Regions from separate parts of the Blautia producta genome, predicted to be linked through region 3. Evidence: predicted binding sites of a transcription regulator. Region 3 holds the regulator's gene; each other region holds the start of a gene.

Region 1 (6,211 bases), 190 kb from region 3:
AGACAAACATATGCGGTTGCATTAAACAGAGCATATCTAAGGTATCTAGAACCACGTTTTTCCATTCTGGCATAACAGTTATCTAACTGGCCGGATTGATAGGTAGAAGGCGACATTCCTGCATAAGCAAGGATCTTATCTGGAGAGTCGAATTGGCTAAAGTCACCTATTTCAGCAATAATCATGGCACCCATTCGATAGCTGATTCCAGGAATGCTAAGGATTGGAGAATTGATTTCATCCATGATGACTTTAATCTCGTTTTCAATCTCTTCGATTTCAGAATCTAGCTCTCTAATGAGCTTAATGGTGTGCTTTAATTCAAGCGATTTAGCTGGCATATTTGAACCGATAGAGGTTCTTGCAGCCTCTCTAAAAGCGATAGAGGTTTCTTTTGTGTAGTGGCCTTTAGATGCGGTTTCAAGAAGATTTGAAAGTCTTGTGAGATGTGCATTAGCTACCTGTTTTGCACCAGGAAATTCGTAGAGTAACTCATAAACAGAATTCTGATGAAGTGTTGGAACAAGCTTTTCTAACTCAGGGAAAAGGATACATACAAGACGGGATATAGATGTTTTAAGCTTCGCGCGTTCTTTAACTTTATCAAAACGATAGCGAGTAAGTGACTTAAGCTCTTCGTTGTGATACGATGTGTCTGAGTAGGACTTTAAGTTCACGTCAGACATTAGCATAGAAGCAATTGTATGGGCATCAACTTTATCCGTTTTCGTCTGTCTAAGGCTTAGACTTTTTCTGTACAGATTAGTATGTAACGGGTTGATAACAAAGGTGGCCAGACCTTTATCAAGCAGATATCCGAGAAGATTGTAACTATAGTGTCCAGTGGCTTCTAGGCCTACTTTTACTTTAGAAGCATCTTCCATAACGGATTCTATTTTCTGATAAAGCTCGTCGAACCCATCGAGATTGTTTTTGATGGTAAAAGCCTTGAAAAGGACTTCGCCATCAGAGTTTGTGATAAAGCAATCATGCTTATCTTTTGCGACATCAATTCCTACGTAAATCATATAGGACCTCCTGATATAAAGTATTGATACTGTCTTAAGATCCACAGGGCTCCTTGCAATCGTAACCTACTTCTTGATAAACCGTCATGCGGTAACTAACTGATTAACAAATAAACAAAGAGACTGTGGTTGGAGCCTTTTTTAAACCATCAAGTGGTAGGAGGTGATAACCAATCCACAGTATCTTAAAATAGCATAGTCAAACCTGTAGAAAAGGTAAAGAAAGACTATGACTTTATATAATAGTAGGAAGTATTTTCATAAAATGGCTGTTCTTATGGAGAGTCTGGATAAAAAGTATCTCTTTCCACAGGTGTGGAAAGGCGCAGATACCTGGGAAGAGGCAGGATATTACTGTCTGATGAAGGAGTGCACCAGATCCATGCTGGAGGAGACCGAGGAAGCGGGAAGACTGCAGCGGGAATACCGGGAGCTTCTGGAAAGCTATGTACATGATATGAAGCAGCCTATTTCCGTCATCTCTCTCATTGCGGGAAGAGAAAAGACGCAGGATAACAGAGCCGTTCTTCTGGAACTTGAAAAAATGAACCATCTCTCAGAACAGATCCTGTATTTTGGACGAAGCGAAAGCCCCCACTCGGACTTTCTGATACAGAAGGTAAATACAGGGAATGTTATCAGGGAATGTCTTTCTATGAATAAGCAGCTCCTGATACAAAATCAGGTTGCCCTGGATATTCCGGAGACTATACCCGGAGTTTATGCGGATGAGAAAGCACTTTTGTTCGTTTTGAACCAGATCATTTACAATGCGGTCACCTACAAAAGAGTGGGAGTGACTCCCAAAATAACCTTTTTCTGGCAGACTCCGGGGGAAGATAAGCTGCTGCTTCACATTCAGGATAATGGTCGCGGCATCTCTTCGGAGGATCTGCCAAGGGTTTTCGAGAAGGGTTTTACAGGAAAAAACGGCAGGGAAAACCACCGTTCTACCGGCATGGGTCTGTACCTGTGCAAGAAAATATGTGACAGGCTCGGGACCGATCTGGGGGTCTGCTCTGAGGAGGGCGTTTATACCCGGTTCACCATCTGCCTGCAGATTCTTACGGAAAAGTAAGATTTTTGCAAGAATGTGAGATACATTGAAAAGGGCAGATATGATACCCTGTACCCGAGGTGATAAGTATGGAACCATTACTGAGTATTGAACATGTCTCCAAATATTATGGAGAGAACGCAAATGTGACAAAGGCATTGGACGATGTCTGTTTTACTGTGGAGTCCGGCGAGTTCGTGGGTATCATGGGTGCCAGCGGTTCCGGCAAAACCACAATGCTCCAGTGTATCTCTACACTGGATGAGCCAACCGGCGGACGGATCCTGTTGGACAAAAAAGATATCACAAAGCTGTCAGAGCGGGAGATCGCGCATTTCAGAAGTGAAAACCTGGGATTTGTATTCCAGGAATATAATCTTTTGGATACCCTGACTTTGGGGGAGAATATAGAACTGGCTCTGACCATACGCCGGGCACCGAAGGAGGAGATCCGAAAGAAAGTAAAGGCCGTTGCAGGCAGACTGGGAATCCTGGATCAATTGAATAAATTTCCGTTAGAGGTTTCCGGGGGACAGAAGCAGCGCTGTGCCTGTGCCAGAGCTTTGGTCAATGAACCTCGCCTGCTGCTGGCGGATGAACCCACCGGAGCTTTGGATTCCGCGTCCAGCGCCAGGCTTTTGGAAACCATGGATGACCTGAACCGGGAAATGGGGATCACCATCCTGATGGTTACCCACGATGCCTTTACAGCCAGTCACTGCAGCAGGATCCTTTTCCTTCGGGACGGGCGTATTTTTACGGAGATGCGGAAAGGGAAAAAAGAAAGAAAAACATTCTTCCAGGAGATTCTGGATGTGATGTCCATGTTAGGCGGTGATGTTGCCCATGTACGCTAAGCTGGCTTTACGAAATGTAAAACGGAGTATGGGGGATTACGCCGTCTATGTGCTGACCCTTGTCCTGAGTATTACCATGATCTTCGCCTACAACTCCCTGCTGTTTTCCGATGCCATCAATTCCTTCAGCAAGCTGATGCGGCCTATGATGTCCATCCTCATATGTGTGACAGTTATGGTGGTATTGATCCTGGGATGGCTGATCTCTTATATCACACATTTTATCTTTGAACAGAGGAGTCGGGAATTTGCCTGCTATATGACCATGGGAATGGAGCGGCCGGCCATGAGCCGTCTGTTTCTTATTGAACAGCTCATCATCGGAAGTGCGGCACTGGCAGCAGGGATTTTGCTGGGAAACGTCTTTTATCTGGCGCTCAGCCAGGTGATCTTTAAAATGTTTGACAAGGCCTATTATATGGATCTGTCCTTTCAGGTCCCAGCCATTTTTCTGACGGTTCTGTGCTTTTTCTTTATGTTTGCATTCAGCCTGTTCAGGCAGAACCGGATCCTTAAAAAAGTGAAGATCAGGGAACTGATGGATTACAGCAGGCAAAATGAAACCGGGGCTTCAAAAAGCCAGAAAAATATCACATTAAAAATGGCAGGAGCCGTTCTTTTGGGCATACTGGGACTTCTCTGCCTGTATGTGGCGCTGACGGTGAGGATTGACGCATTCGCAGGATTTGCCAACATGCTTCTCATGGCAGCAGGTGTTATTCTACAGGGAGTAAGCCTTATGCTTTTTTACAGGCAGCTTGCCCAAGGGATACTGAAGCATTATAAAAAGAGCAGAAGGAGACTGCATCATCTCAACATCTTCTTTTACCGCCAGCTCACCGCCCGTCTGAATACCAACGGCAGACAGATGGGGGTCATATCCATTCTGCTTCTGCTTACCTTCATGGGACTCGGAGGCGCGTCTTTTATGGCAAATGCCTATGAGGATGCACTGCAGAAAAAAGTCCCCTTTGATGTGGAAGTCTCACAGCATTACGGCAGACTGGACGCAGAGGCATGCCGGAGTTTTGTGGAGAAACACAGCAAGATCAAAGAAGATCTGGCCTATGATATTTATCAGCTTGAGGACAGCACCATCCTGGTGGAAATGCTTGACCGCAAGCAGGAGGAAGTGGAGGGATTTGAGGACTGGGCAGCAGAGAGCAATATGGACCTCTGTATGAAAGTATCAGATTACAATAAACTGAGAGGTTTTCTGGGAAAAGCGCCGATTTCCCTATCGGATGACGAGTACGCTGTTCAGACCCAGGAGGCCTATTACAGAAAGAAGCTGGAGAAAGGGAAGCGTGCCCTTGTCACAGGGGGCAGAACATACCGCCTGAGTAAAGTGCTGGAAGGGCCTTTTGCGCAGGATAGTATGAACGAGAGCGGATTCGGCACGAAAACCATCCTTGTTCTGCCGGATGCCGCATGTGCTTTGCTGACACAGGGACGGGGATGTTATGCAGCTATGGTAAAAGACCGGGAGAATACGGATTATCAGGAAGCGCTTCAGAAAACCATAGAGAAGACGGCAGGTCCCGACGGTCCCAGTTTTGTTCTGGCGTATACCTATAAGGGACAGAAGCAGGAGCTGCAGTCTATCTATATGATGACAGCTTTTATCTGCTGCTACGCTGCATTTATCTGTATCTTCATCTGTGCTGCGATCCTGGCAGTGCAGCTTTTGAGCAGCAGTAAAAAATACCACTCCCAGTATGACCAGCTCAGAAGGATGGGAACTACAGACAGTGAGATCAGAAGGCTTACCGCAAGACAGAGCGCGGTATACTTCTTTCTGCCCATGGTACTTCCCCTGTTTTTTCTGTTTCTTTATATGGCCGGTATCGGCATCGCCTTTCCGATACAGCGCCGTATGTTGTTTGGTTCATTCGGCGCAGCAGCAGTGGCCTTTTTGGCAGTGTACGGGTGCTACCTGCTCATCACCTGCCTGCAGTACCAGAAGAATGTCCTGAAAGGCACCAGGCAGTATCATCTGCGTGACTTTATCTTAAAAGACAAAAAATAGATAAGAAAAACCGGCAGGCTGCCAAGGTCATAAAAGAAAAGATTGTAATGTAAACAGGAAAAAGTTATAATAAGACAGTAGTATGTTAAATTAAAGACAAACAGGAGGTATGAGAGATATGGCAAAAATATTAAGCAGCCCCGGAAAATATGTGCAGGGTGCCGGAGAACTGAAAAAGCTTGGCACATATGCGGAAGGTCTTGGAAAAAATGCGCTGGTATTGATCAGCAAGGGTGGCTATAAAAGAATCGGTGCAGAAATCGAAAAGAGTTTTGCAGAAACTGGCTGTACCCTGCATTTCGACTATTTTAATGGGGAATGCTCTAAGAATGAGATCAACCGTCTGAAAGATATTATGAAAGAAAAGGGTTGTGACCTGGTTATCGGTATCGGCGGAGGAAAAATATTCGATACTGCCAAAGCTGCTGCATATTATGAGGATACACCGGTTATCATTTGTCCGACCATTGCCTCCACAGATGCGCCATGCAGTGCACTGTCGGTTATCTATACCGATGAAGGCGTTTTTGAAGAATACCTGTTTTTGCCCAGGAACCCAGACATGGTGTTGATGGATACAGAGGTCATCACGAAATCCCCGGTACGACTGACAGTGGCCGGCATGGGAGATGCCTTGGCTACATATTTTGAGGCCCGTGCCTGTGCGGCAAGCGATGCGCAGACATGTGTAAACGGTAAATCCACCAGCGCGGCTATGGCCCTTGCAAAATTATGCTTTGATACCCTGATGGAGGAAGGTGTAAAGGCTAAAATCGCTCTGGAGGCAGGTGCCTGCACAGAGGCAGTGGAAAAAGTCATTGAGGCCAATACGCTGCTGTCCGGTATTGGTTTTGAGAGCGGCGGACTTGCAGGTGCACATGCCATTCACAATGGATTTACGGTATTGGAGGAATGCCACTCCATGTATCACGGAGAGAAGGTGGCTTTTGGAACCATCACTCAGCTTGTTCTGGAAAATATACCTGCAGAGGAGCTGGAGGCGATCATTGATTTCTGTATCGAAGTAGGTCTGCCGGTTACCCTGAAAGAGCTGGGGGTCAAAGAGATTACCCCGGAAAAGGTTATGGCAGTGGCAAAAGCAGCCTGCGCAGAGAATGATACGCTCCACAACATGCCTTTTGAGGTGACGCCTGAGACGGTTTCCTCTGCGATTTTGGCGGCAGATGCCTATGGCCGCTATTTTCTGGGAGAATAAATGGATTACGGTGTAAACTGCCGG
Region 2 (6,211 bases), 490 kb from region 3:
GAGGACCGAAGTCCGTCATGGCACCTACGCCCATGAAGATCAGGGACGGAAGAATACTCCATTCATCCATCAGATAAAAATAGTGAAGAAGTCCACCTGCATGCTCAATTCCTGCTGCGTCCGTGTATGGCAGTGCCATAATATCCGGATAGATATTAACCAACAGCATACCGAAGGCAATCGGCACCAGAAGAAGCGGTTCAAATCCTTTTTTAATTGCCAGGAAAAGAAAACCAAAGGCAACTAAAATCATAAGGTAATTTCCCCATGTCAGATTGAAAAACGCTGTCTGGTGGAGCAGGTTAGACAGTGTATCTGTAACGTTAGACATTATATTACCTCCCATTGTTCGTATTCGTGACAATAGAAAGTTTTCGATTTGTGCTTTCTATTGTATCAGCAAGATTTATCTCTTAGCTGTCGGGAATTTACAATTGTTTGTAAATTCTAGTTCATGGATGCCAGTGTATCACCGTTTTCTACGGAATCACCAACTGCCACGTCAATACTTGCAATGGTACCGTCCTGCGGAGCAACAACCGGAATTTCCATTTTCATGGCTTCCAGAATGATGATGTTATCGCCGGCTTTTACTGCCTGTCCAACATTAGCTTCCACTTTGAACACTTTACCCGGAACAGATGCGGTAACTGCCACTGCGCCTGCTGCGGATGCTGCAGGTTTTGCTGCCGGAGCGGCTTTTGGTGCTGCCTTAGGAGCAGCTTTCGGTGCTGCCGCAGGAGCTGCTGCGTTTCCTGCGCCCTCTTCTACTGTTACATCATATGCAACGCCATTAACTGTAATTGTATAAGATTTCATAACCATTTCCTCCTGTGATTAGGCTCTCTGCCAATTTCTTTTTGTTGATTTTCTGATGGAACGAACTACAAAACTGTCTGTAGATGTATTTTCAGATGCTGCGATTGCTGCCGCAATGACTGCTATCAGCTCGCCGTCATCCACAACCTCTTCCTCTGCTGCCTCCGGTATAGCTTTAGCAGCAGGAGCAGCCGGAACTTGAATTTCTTCCGGAGCAGTTTTCTTCTTGTCAAAGGACGCTACAAATCCCGGAATGTATTTCATTAAGGAAATAACAAAACACAGGAAGACCAGCATAACAAAAACAGTTCCTATACCCAGAAGTGTATTCTGTCCTGCCTGTGCCATTTTTTCACCCATTGAATATTTGGGGTCAATGGTCACATTGAGAGGATTGCCGTTTTTATCCAATGTAAAGACGCAGTCTGCGTCACGGTTCTCAAACTTACATGCCAGTGTCAGGATATAATTTCCGTCTTTGATCTCCACATCGCCTTTGGATGTCTCCACATATGCGCCCAGATCTTCGCTGGCACCGTCCCACGCAATTGCAGCGGAAGCACTGAATGCGTCATCGCCTTCCATGAGACCCGCAATAGACTCCTCGTTCAGATCAGCAATGTTGCCGACAACGCCGCCAAAGCTCTCCACAAGAGAGTCAACGGTTGCATCATCCAGCTTTTTTAAACCGCCTGTGGAGTCTTTGCTGCTGCCGCAGGCTGTCATAGCCAGAGCGCATACTCCGATCAGGATTAAACCAATTAATTTTTTCCATGTCTGCTTCATATGATTCACCTCACCTAAACCGTGCCGTGTTTCTTGCTTGGACGATCTTCTCTCTTTGTGAATAACATTTCAAAAGCACCAATCACATATTTTCTTGTATCTTCTGCCTCAATGATGGAATCCACATAGCCTCTCTTGGCAGCAGACAGGGCACTTGACTGTAAGTCAGCATATTCAGCAGCTTTTTCATTGATCGTTGCAGCATCGCTGTCTGCATACATGATCTTCGCAGCAAGACGTGCGTCCATCATACCGATCTGAGCACCCGGCCATGCGAATACCATGTCTGCTCCTGTGGATTTGCTGTTCATTGCCAGATATGCACTGCCGAATGCCTCACCGATCACGATGTTCACCTTCGGTACGGTTGCATTTGTAAATGCGTAAGTAAGCTGTGCGGCTGCCTTGGCAATGTTGGCTTCAGAGCATTTTGTTGCTTTATAGCCTTTTACATTTGTCAGAGACAGAACCGGGATTTCAAAAGCATCACAGAATTTCACGAAATCCGCTGCTTTTTTACATCCTCTTGCAGAGAGTACATTGTCAAAGGACTCTGTCTTCTCCCCTTCATCGTTGTAAACTTCGCTTCTGTTGGCAACACAGCCCACAACAGCACCGTTCAGACGGATGAATCCGGTCACCATATCTTTTGCGTATGCAGCTTTCACTTCAAAGAACTCATTGTTGTCCGCGATCTGGGAAAGTGCAATGGCGGTATCACCCACACAATTTTCCAGTTCCGGGCAAACACGGTTTAAGTCATCTGCGCAGTCTTCGTAGGAAGAATTATCTTCGTAGTTGGAAGGCAGCATGGATACCAGCTGTCTCATCTGCGCAAGGATTTCATCTTCACTTCCCAGAACATCTACCAGACCAGCCTCTTCACTCTGGTATTTTGCACTGGAAGTATCACATTTGGAAATTTCATTTCCCTCTAAAGCGTTGGGGGAGTTTACAAACAGTTTACCGCTCTTCTCTTCCATGAAGGTGAAATCGGTAAGAGCCGGAACAATTGCAAGGCCGCCGCCGCAGGTTCCAAAAATACCTGTGATCTGCGGGATCACACCTGATGCCATAACCTGTTTGGTATAAATCTCGCCAAAAGCGTTCAGCGCATCTGTGGCTTCCTGCAGTCTTAAGCCTGCGCAGTCCACAAGTCCGATAACCGGAGCGCCTGTCTTCATTGCCAGATCGTAAAGTCTGACAATCTTTTTGGCATGCATTTCACCAATGGTTCCGTTCAGAACGGAAGCGTCCTGGCTGTACACATACACCAGGCTGCCGTCGATGACACCATAACCGGTGATGACACCGTCTGACGGTGTTTCCTTTTCAGATAAGTTGAAATCTGTGTTTCTTGCTGTGACACAGCTGCCGATCTCAACAAAACTGTTCTCATCAAGTAAAGAAGCAATTCTTTTACTTGCCAAGCTTTGTGCTGTATTACTCATTTATCAGCCCTCCATTTTTTATTATTTACCTGGATTCTGCACGAAAAATCTGCGTGATAATCCGGTTTTCATGCAGAAATCGCCTCCTGGTTTTACTTTGTTGAATTAAAAGACAAAACCAATTTCTGCCGATTTTAATTGTACCTTGTTTCCGGGGATTTTTCAACAAAAATTTGTGAAATATTTAATTATTATGAATATTTTTGTTACTATTTACGGGGCATTATCCCGCAAGGCGTTTTCCCCGGGGAGATACTGCACCATACCCGGCAAAATCCCAAAGCAGCCGGCGCCATACAGATCTGATCCCCCATATCCGTGTATTTACCGCGCTGATCTGCATGGTTACGCAGGCAGGGTCTGGAAATGCGGGGCTTTACGCAAAAAAGGAGGATGGAATTTTCCATCCTCCGCTGTTCTCAGTTGTTTGCCCGGTCCACGGCAGCTTTCATTTCTTTTACATACTCCGCCACATAGGGCACACAGTCCTTTCCATATTTTGCCACAATTTTAACAATTGCAGAGCCTACAATGGCTCCGTCTGAAACCTTTGCCATGGCGTATGCCTGTTCCGGTGTGGAAATGCCGAAGCCCACGGCGCAGGGCACATCTGTGGCCCGGCGCACCAGCTCTACCATGGCGCCGATGTCCGTCTTGATCTCACTTCTCACACCGGTCACTCCCAGAGAAGAGACACAGTAGATATATCCCTTTGCCTCCTTTGCGATCATGGTGATGCGGGCATTTGAAGTGGGTGCTATAAGAGGAATGATGTCAATGCCATAGGCATCACACGCAGGCGCCAGCTCCTGTTTTTCTTCATAGGGCATATCCGGAACGATGATACCGTCCACGCCGCACTCCACACATTTTTTCATGAAGCGCTCCTTGCCATATGTAAAAATAGGATTCACATAGGTAAGAAACACGATCGGCACTGTGACCTTCTGTCTCGCCCTTTTTATCATGTCAAACAATTTGTCAGTGGTGCATCCCGCTTTTAAGGCTCTCTCATTTGCCTCCTGGATCACCGGTCCTTCTGCTGTAGGGTCAGAAAAAGGGATGCCGATCTCTATCAGATCAGCTCCTGCCTCCTCCATGGCGTACAAAAGCTGCTCTGTCACATCAAGCGTAGGGTCACCGCCTGTGATAAACGGAATAAATGCCTTTTTGTTTTCAAATGCCTGATATATTTTACTCATAAATTTCCACTCCTCTGTATCGTGCAATGGCAGCCACGTCCTTGTCGCCTCTGCCGGAAATATTTACCACTATGATCTTATCCTTATCCATGGTCGGAGCCAGTTTCCTGGCATATGCCACTGCGTGGGCGCTTTCGATAGCCGGTATGATTCCCTCTGTCTTGGAGAGGTATTCAAATGCCTCCACCGCTTCGGCGTCTGTGATCGGCACATATTTGGCCCTTCCCGTCTTGTTCAGATTGGCATGTTCCGGCCCGATACCCGGGTAATCCAGTCCTGCGGAAATGGAGTATACTGGAGCGATCTGTCCGTACTCATCCTGGCAGAACAGGGATTTCATACCATGGAAAACTCCCTCTGTTCCTTTTGCGATGGTTGCCGCATGTTTTTCCGTATCCACACCAAGCCCTGCCGCTTCACATCCGATGAGCTGCACCTGCTCATCCTTGATGAATTCATAAAACGCTCCCATGGCGTTGCTGCCGCCGCCTACACAGGCGATCACAGCATCCGGAAGTCTGCCTTCTCTTTCCTGAAGCTGTTCTTTGATCTCCTTTCCGATGATCTTCTGGAAATCACGAACGATCATAGGGAAGGGGTGGGGACCCATGACAGAACCCAACACATAAAGGGTATCGTCCATCCTTCTGGTCCACTCTCTCATGGTCTCATTTACAGCATCCTTCAAAGTGGCTGTTCCGCTGTCCACAGGGTGAACCTTTGCCCCCAGCAGTTCCATGCGGTATACGTTCAGTGCCTGGCGGTCTGTGTCCTCACGTCCCATGAAGACTTCACATTCCATCCCCATAAGGGCTGCTGCCGTAGCTGTGGCCACACCGTGCTGTCCCGCTCCCGTCTCAGCGATAACTCTCGTCTTGCCCATCTTCTTCGCAAGGAGCACCTGTCCCAGAACATTGTTGATCTTATGGGAACCGGTATGGTTCAAATCCTCTCTCTTCAGGTAGATCTTCGCGCCTCCCAGATCCTTTGTCATCTTCTCGGCATAGTACAGCAGAGAAGGGCGGCCCGCATAATTTTTCAGCAAATCGTCCAGCTCCCTGTTAAATTCCGGGTCCCTGCTGTATTTCTCATAGGCTTCCTCCAGCTCCTGCACTGCGTTCATCAGTGTCTCCGGAATGTACTGTCCTCCGTAATTGCCAAATCTTCCTTTGCTCATATTTTCATCCTCTTCTTTATAATCAATGGTTTTTCGTGTCCGAATCCTGTTCCCGGACCGCCCGGATAAATTCCCTGACCTTGTCCCTGTCTTTATATCCCTCTGTCTCCACTGCGCTGCTGACATCTGCTGCAAATGCACCGCTACTTTCAAGAGCACTCTGCACATTTTCGGCACTCAGGCCTCCGGCCAGAAAAAATGGTCTGGCAAGCCTTGGAATGAGCGACAGGTCAAATCCTTTTCCGCTTCCTCCGTACTGTCCCTTTGTATAGGTGTCAAGGAGCAGATACTCGCAGGGCAACTTCTCCGCTTCCAGGATCTGCTCCCGGCTCTGTACGCGGACTGCTTTTATCACCGGTTTCTTAGTAAATGTCTTCAGACTGCGGATATAGGCTTCATCCTCATCTCCGTGAAGCTGAATGATATCTATGATCCCCTTTTCAGCGATCCGTGCTGCCTCCCGGACCGGAGCGTTTACAAATACGCCTGCCGCCAGGATTCCATCCGCCAGTCCTGCCCTTAAGCACTCTGCCTGTTCTTCCGTGATCCGCCGGCTGCTGTTCGCAAAGACAAACCCGATAAAATCCGGACGGTACAGGTTGGCTGTCTCTATGTCCTCAGGACGCCTAAGGCCGCAGATCTTTACTTTACTGCTCATTGGATGTATCCTCTCCTTTTAGGTAAGAAAGCATTTTTTTCTTATCCCTGCTCTTCATCAGTGTCTCACCGATCAGCACAGCATTCACTTCATTTTCCTTTAAGCGCGCAATGTCCTC
Region 3 (6,211 bases):
CAAGATTTCCGCTGTCTGTGTAATGATATCACCGGCTATCATGCTGTATTCTCCCTTTTGGGCAGCAGCCATATCTCCCGCAGCGCCGTGAAAATAGACCCCCAAAGACGCCGCATCTATGGCGGAAAGTCCTTGGGCGAGAAGTCCCATAAGGATTCCCGAGAGTACATCCCCGCTTCCTGCTGTTGCCATACCGCTGTTGCCGGAGGTGTTTATAAAGATCTCTTCACTGCCGTCGGAAATGACCGTTCGCGAATCTTTACACACAACGGTCAGATGGTATTTATGGGCAAAGCGCTTTGTAAGATAAAGAGGGGCTTCCTTCCACTCCTCCACTGACACTCCTGAAATCCTGCTAAACTCCCCAAGATGCGGTGTCACAATGACCGGTGCCGGATACTGGGCCAGCACCTCCATTCTGCCCGCTAAAAGATTCAGACCGTCAGCATCGATGAGCAAAGGTTTTCTGCCCTCTGCCAAAATGGTGTACAGGATATCTTCCGCCTGCTGTCCCGTGCCCATTCCAGGCCCCACTCCGATGACATCAGCCCAGGCAAGTCCTTCCAGGATCTGTTCTTTTTCTATCTCCTCATCATCATAGAAACTGTACATGGCCTCCGGCAGCATTGTGGTCAGTGCCTGTCTGTTTTCCTGCCTGGTATGTACCTTGATCATACCCGCGCCTGTCCTGAGTGCTGCACAGGCAGAGAGGTATGCCGCACCGCTGATATCACGGCTTCCGGCAGCCAGGAATATCTTTCCGAAGGTTCCCTTATTCCCATCCGGCTTTCTGACGGGGATCCGGAACAAATCCTTATCCTCACAACTTTGGATGGACAGTTCAAAATCATTCTGAGGCGGCATATAGATCCCGATATCGGCTGTTTTTATCTTTCTCGCGTAAGAAGCACCCGGATAAAATAAAAGGCCTGCTTTCTCATAGGCAAAGGTTACGGTCACATCAGCTTTCACTGCGCAGCCCAGCACTTTTCCCGTGTCTGCACTGATTCCGGAGGGAATATCCACTGCCATGACCTTGGCATCTGACCGGTTCAGAGCTTCGATGGTGTCTCTGTAAACCCCGCCCACTTCTCTGGACAGGCCTACGCCAAAGACAGCATCTACTATAGTAGTATATTCAACAGGTACGGCATTCTTGACAAAGGATATGTGATAATTTTCTGCAATATCCACTTGTTTTCTCATTTCTTCTGTATAATGATCCTTTTTCCCAAGTATACAGATATCAACGGAAACCCCTGCCGCATGAAGCATCCGTGCCACTGCCACGCCATCCGCGCCGTTATTGCCGGTACCGCAGAGGACCAAAACTTTTTCCAGGGGAAATTCTTCCTCCCGAAGCGCCTGACAGACACTCAGGGCAGCCCGCTCCATGAGTACCAGAGACGGAATCCCCATTTTTTCAATGGTGTAACTGTCCAATAGCTTCATCTGTCCGCCGGTTACGATTTGTTTCATGTCATACACTCCTCTCTTTTTGCGTATTACAGAGCAAAAGGCCGCCGCAAAAGTTCCGCAGCAGCCCTTTCTTACTTTTTATGTTCCGTCACATAACAATTCAGATTATAAGACAATCGCATGAGGCTTTCAGAGAGGTGTACATTTTCCACAATGACATCCTCCGGAACCTCCAGATCCAGATGTGCGAAATTCCAGATGGCCTTGATTCCGTTTTCTACCAGTAGATTAGCTGTCTCCTCTGCGTTGTTCTTCGGCAGAGTAAGCGCTGCTATCTGAACATCATTATCCTTCAGATACTGGGGAAGCTCATCCATCATAAGGATTTCATTCCCACGGATGGAGATGCCTTTCAGAACCGGATTCACATCAAAAATGCCTACCACTTTAAACCCGCGCTTTTCAAACTGTACGTAATTTGCAAGTGCCTGTCCCAGATTACCGGCCCCTATGATGATCATGTTGTGAGTCCGGTCAAGCCCCAGGATCTTACCGATCTCTGTGTACAGGTACTGTACATTATATCCGTATCCCTGCTGCCCAAACCCTCCGAAATTATTCAGGTCCTGGCGAATCTGGGATGCTGTCACGCGCATTTTGGAGCTGAGCTCATTTGAGGAGATACGCTCCACTCCATCCTCCAAAAGTTCTCCTAAATATCTGTAATATCGGGGAAGTCTTCTGATGACTGCTTTTGATATGCATTTTTCGTCCACGACTTTACCCTCCTTATGTCTAAATTTTCTGTTTCATATAGGAATATTATATATAATTGTTAAAATAAAGTCAAATACAATTCCAGTTATTGTTGTTTTTATCTGTTGTCAAATTCTGAATTTCCGATATAATAGGAAGGGTGAACCTAAAGTAACTGACCGGATATCCGGCCAGTTACAGCCTAAAGATAAAGGAGACTCGTAAAAAATGATACTGGCATGTCAAAACATTGAAAAATCATTCGGGGGCATAAATTTGATCCATGATGCCTCCTTCCATATAGAAGAACGCGAAAAAGCCGCCCTAGTAGGCATCAACGGTGCCGGAAAATCCACCATGCTGCGCATTATCATGCAGGAGATACCTGCTGACAGCGGCGAGATCATTTTATCAAGGGGCAAGTCCATCGGTTATCTGGCCCAGCACCAGGAACTGGACAGTGCCCTTACCATCTATGACTCTCTGCTCCAGGTCAAACAGCATATTCTGGATATGGAGCTTCACATGAGAGAGATTGAAAAACAGATGAAGCACGCTTCCGGGGAAGAGCTGGAACGCCTTATGGAGACCTATTCCCGTCTGACCCATGAATTTGAAATGGAGAACGGCTACGCATATAAGAGTGAACTTGTGGGGGTTCTGAAAGGCCTTGGCTTTCCTGAAAGTGACTTTGAAAAAGAAATCTCCACTCTGTCGGGAGGACAGAAAACACGGGTTGCCCTAGGTCGTCTTCTCCTGTCAAAGCCGGATATCATTCTTCTGGACGAGCCTACTAACCATCTGGATATGGATTCTATCTCCTGGCTGGAGACCTATCTGCTGAACTATCCGGGAGCTGTGCTGATCGTCTCCCATGACCGGTATTTTCTGGACAGGATCGTGACAAAGGTCATTGACATTGACAACGGGAAAGTCAGCACCTTTACAGGGAATTATTCTGCCTACAGCGAGAAAAAGGCACAGCTTCGCAGGGACGCTTATCAGGCCTATCTCAATCAACAGCAGGAGATCAAACATCAGGAAGAAGTCATTGCCAAGCTGAAACAGTTCAACCGGGAAAAGTCCATCAGACGGGCAGAGAGCCGGGAGAAAATGCTGGATAAGATCGATGTTTTGGAAAAGCCCGCAGAGGTGAACGCCTCCATGCGCATTTATCTGAAACCTCGTGTGGAGAGCGGTACAGATGTGCTTGCCGTGGAACATCTCACCAAATCTTTCCCCTCACTCCCGCTGTTCTCTGATCTGAACTTTTCCATCAAGCGGGGTGAGCGGGTGGCCATCATCGGAAACAACGGAACCGGAAAAACCACTATCCTTAAAATTTTAAATGAACTGGTTCCCGCTGATGCCGGTGTTTTTCATCTGGGTAGCAAGGTCCATATCGGCTACTATGACCAGGAACATCACGTGCTGCATATGGAGAAAACAATATTTGAGGAAATCTCTGATGACTTTCCAAAGCTCACCAACACAGAGATCCGCAATCTGCTGGCAGCGTTTCTCTTTACCGGAGATGATGTATTTAAGAAGATATCCTCTCTGAGCGGCGGTGAGCGGGGACGTGTATCCCTGGCAAAGCTCATGCTCTCAGAAGCCAACTTTTTGATCCTGGATGAGCCGACTAACCACCTCGACATTTTGTCAAAAGAAATCTTGGAGGAGGCGCTCCGCAATTACACGGGAACTGTACTGTATGTGTCTCATGACAGGTATTTTATTAACCGGACTGCCACCAGGATCCTGGAGCTGACCAACCAAAGCATGGTAAACTATATCGGCAACTATGATTACTATATGGAAAAAAGGGAAGAACTGACCCGCATCTATGCCCCGAAAGAGGCGGAGGAACAGGCGGAAGAAGCCGTCTCCGCCACCAAATTGGACTGGAAGCAGCAGAAAGAGGAACAGGCACGTCAGAGAAAGCGTGAAAATGAACTGAAAAAGACAGAGGAAGCCATCGAACGCCTGGAAAGCAGAGACAAAGAGATCGAATGTGAGATGGAAAAGCCGGAAATTGCCGTCAATGTAGCAGAGTGTGTCCGGCTTGCCAATGAAAAAGCGGAAATAGCGGAAAAACTGGAAGAACTTTATGAAAAATGGGAAGAGCTGGCATAGTGCCAGTTCCTCCCATTTTTGTTATAAGGGCAGGTCCCGTTTGCTGAACCGTACGATCCCGATCCCCATGAAGAGAATACCCGCTATATACAGTATTCCGCACATTATCCACGCTTTCCCGTCTCCTGCGCTGAGTCCTTCAATGTCAAACAGGGTCATAGGCGTGGCATATTTTATTTTCTCGAACTTATCCCCCACCTGTGATATCATCTGTATGAGAATGGAATATACCACCACTGCCGTACTAACTGCGGAGGAGATTTTTGACTCATTGCTGAAGCAGGACGCGCAGAAACATGCGCCTCCGAAAAACACAAGGATCCCCAGCAGGCCCACATTGATCCGAATAAATGCCGCTGTCTCCATTTCACCTGGAAAAAGCACTTCACTGACAACCAATACCAGGCAGGTCACATAAATGACAATGACAAGCAGGGACACCAGCATGAAAACGCACTGTGTCATCATGATCTTCCAGCGTTTGGCAGGTACCGCCAACAGGTAAGCCATGGAGCCGTTGTCCACGTATCTTGCTGCCAGTCTGTTTGAGAGAATTATGATGAATACCGCCGGGAAAGCCACATACAGCATTCCGTACAGGTATCCCGATACAAATTCCAGCAATGTCTGGCCCACATCAGCCATGCCAAATGCCGCGAACAGATCCGGCATGCTGTCAGCCATCATTTTCAGGCTGTCTCCCATTTCAGGATTGAACATCATAGTGATCATACTGCCATAGACACTGAGGACTGCAAGAAAGATGACGAGCAGCAGCCAGTTTGATTTGATCTCTTTTTTAAATAACGTAGCATTCATGATCGTGCTGCCTCCTCTCCGTAAAAATGCATGAAAAACTCTTCCAGACTCTGTGTGCGCACATCTAAATCTGTGATCGTATACGCGCTGGCCTTTTTCAGGAAAAGATCAATATTTTTTCCCACTTTGGCAGTCACTGCTTTTTCCCCTGCCTGATAAGAGGCCTCAGGAAATGCGCCAGCGAACGCTTCCGCCATAGCCGGCTCCCGGAAAGTGATCTCTATCACTTTCTGCCTACCCTCTTTTAATCTTTCTATCTCCTCCACTGCAACCAGGCGACCGTCACGGATGATCGCGGCACGGTCACAGGTTCGTTCAATCTCCTCAAACATATGGGAAGACATAAGTATGGTTTTTCCTTTTTTCTTCTCCGAAAGGATCAGTTCTACAAACCGGTTCTGCATCAAAGGGTCCAGTCCGCTGGTGGGCTCATCCAGGATCAGGATGCTCGCCAGCGGATTCATGAATGCACAGACAATCCCTATCTTCTGCTTCATGCCTTTTGACATTTTCTTCAGCTTGCCGGAGGGATTCAGTTCAAACATTTTCATTAGTTCCTGAGCCCGGCCCAAATCTCTCATTTTCTTCATCTTTGCCACAAAACGGATAAATTCCATTCCTGTCATGGAGTCAATAAATGCAATCTCTCCGGGAAGATATCCAAGGGATGTCTGGATCTTATCCGACTCCTTAAAACAATCCATATCCAGGATAGACAGGCTGCCGCTGTCAGGCTTGATAAAGCCCATGATCTGACGGATCGTTGTGGTCTTTCCTGCTCCGTTTGGACCTAAAAATCCAAGCACCTCTCCTTGTTTCACCGAAAAACTCACGTCAAAAACACCGCGGTTCTGTCCATAGTCTTTTGTTATATGGCTGATCTCTATTACGTTCATATTTCTTGCCTCCTTCCAACCATTTCTGTCAGATACTCCTCTTTGTATGCGATCCGCTTCAGCATTTCTGACCATTTTCTGAATTGCTGCATCAATAAATCCGCATCCACCGTATCGGTACAGAACATTCTCTGATGCATATATCCGTCTGTAAGCCAGAGAAGCATATGCAGGATTTCCCTGGG

What was found. Region 3 encodes Rex, which represses fermentation and respiration genes when NADH is low (regulators of the CRP and FNR family bind a similar motif). Its sites were predicted from a motif close to ATTGTTAANTANTTAACAAT; they were not measured.
Region 1: BLCOC_RS14505 (glycerol dehydrogenase) is a predicted target of Rex. The motif match lies at 5,053-5,072, and genes of this name have one in related genera.
Region 2: BLCOC_RS16025 (acyl-CoA carboxylase subunit beta) is a predicted target of Rex. The motif match lies at 3,229-3,248, and genes of this name have one in related genera.

Annotation. Positions count from the first base shown of each region.
Region 1 covers NZ_CP136422.1:3,257,119-3,263,329, reverse strand. Annotated here, with positions in the region: gene BLCOC_RS14525 (IS110 family RNA-guided transposase) at 1-1,028, opposite strand, end outside; gene BLCOC_RS14520 (sensor histidine kinase) at 1,294-2,106, shown strand; gene BLCOC_RS14515 (ABC transporter ATP-binding protein) at 2,175-2,942, shown strand; gene BLCOC_RS14510 (FtsX-like permease family protein) at 2,932-4,971, shown strand; gene BLCOC_RS14505 (glycerol dehydrogenase) at 5,090-6,187, shown strand; gene BLCOC_RS14500 (helix-turn-helix domain-containing protein) at 6,193-6,211, opposite strand, start outside.
Region 2 covers NZ_CP136422.1:3,555,916-3,562,126, forward strand. Annotated here, with positions in the region: gene BLCOC_RS16010 (sodium ion-translocating decarboxylase subunit beta) at 1-331, opposite strand, end outside; gene BLCOC_RS16015 (biotin/lipoyl-binding carrier protein) at 448-819, opposite strand; gene BLCOC_RS16020 (OadG family transporter subunit) at 838-1,605, opposite strand; gene BLCOC_RS16025 (acyl-CoA carboxylase subunit beta) at 1,620-3,056, opposite strand; gene trpA (tryptophan synthase subunit alpha) at 3,476-4,258, opposite strand; gene trpB (tryptophan synthase subunit beta) at 4,251-5,435, opposite strand; gene BLCOC_RS16040 (phosphoribosylanthranilate isomerase) at 5,458-6,093, opposite strand; gene trpC (indole-3-glycerol phosphate synthase TrpC) at 6,083-6,211, opposite strand, start outside.
Region 3 covers NZ_CP136422.1:3,070,900-3,077,110, reverse strand. Annotated here, with positions in the region: gene BLCOC_RS13640 (NAD(P)H-hydrate dehydratase) at 1-1,479, opposite strand, end outside; gene BLCOC_RS13635 (redox-sensing transcriptional repressor Rex) at 1,551-2,195, opposite strand; gene BLCOC_RS13630 (ABC-F family ATP-binding cassette domain-containing protein) at 2,404-4,311, shown strand; gene BLCOC_RS13625 (ABC transporter permease subunit) at 4,333-5,130, opposite strand; gene BLCOC_RS13620 (ABC transporter ATP-binding protein) at 5,127-6,026, opposite strand; gene BLCOC_RS13615 (TetR/AcrR family transcriptional regulator) at 6,023-6,211, opposite strand, start outside.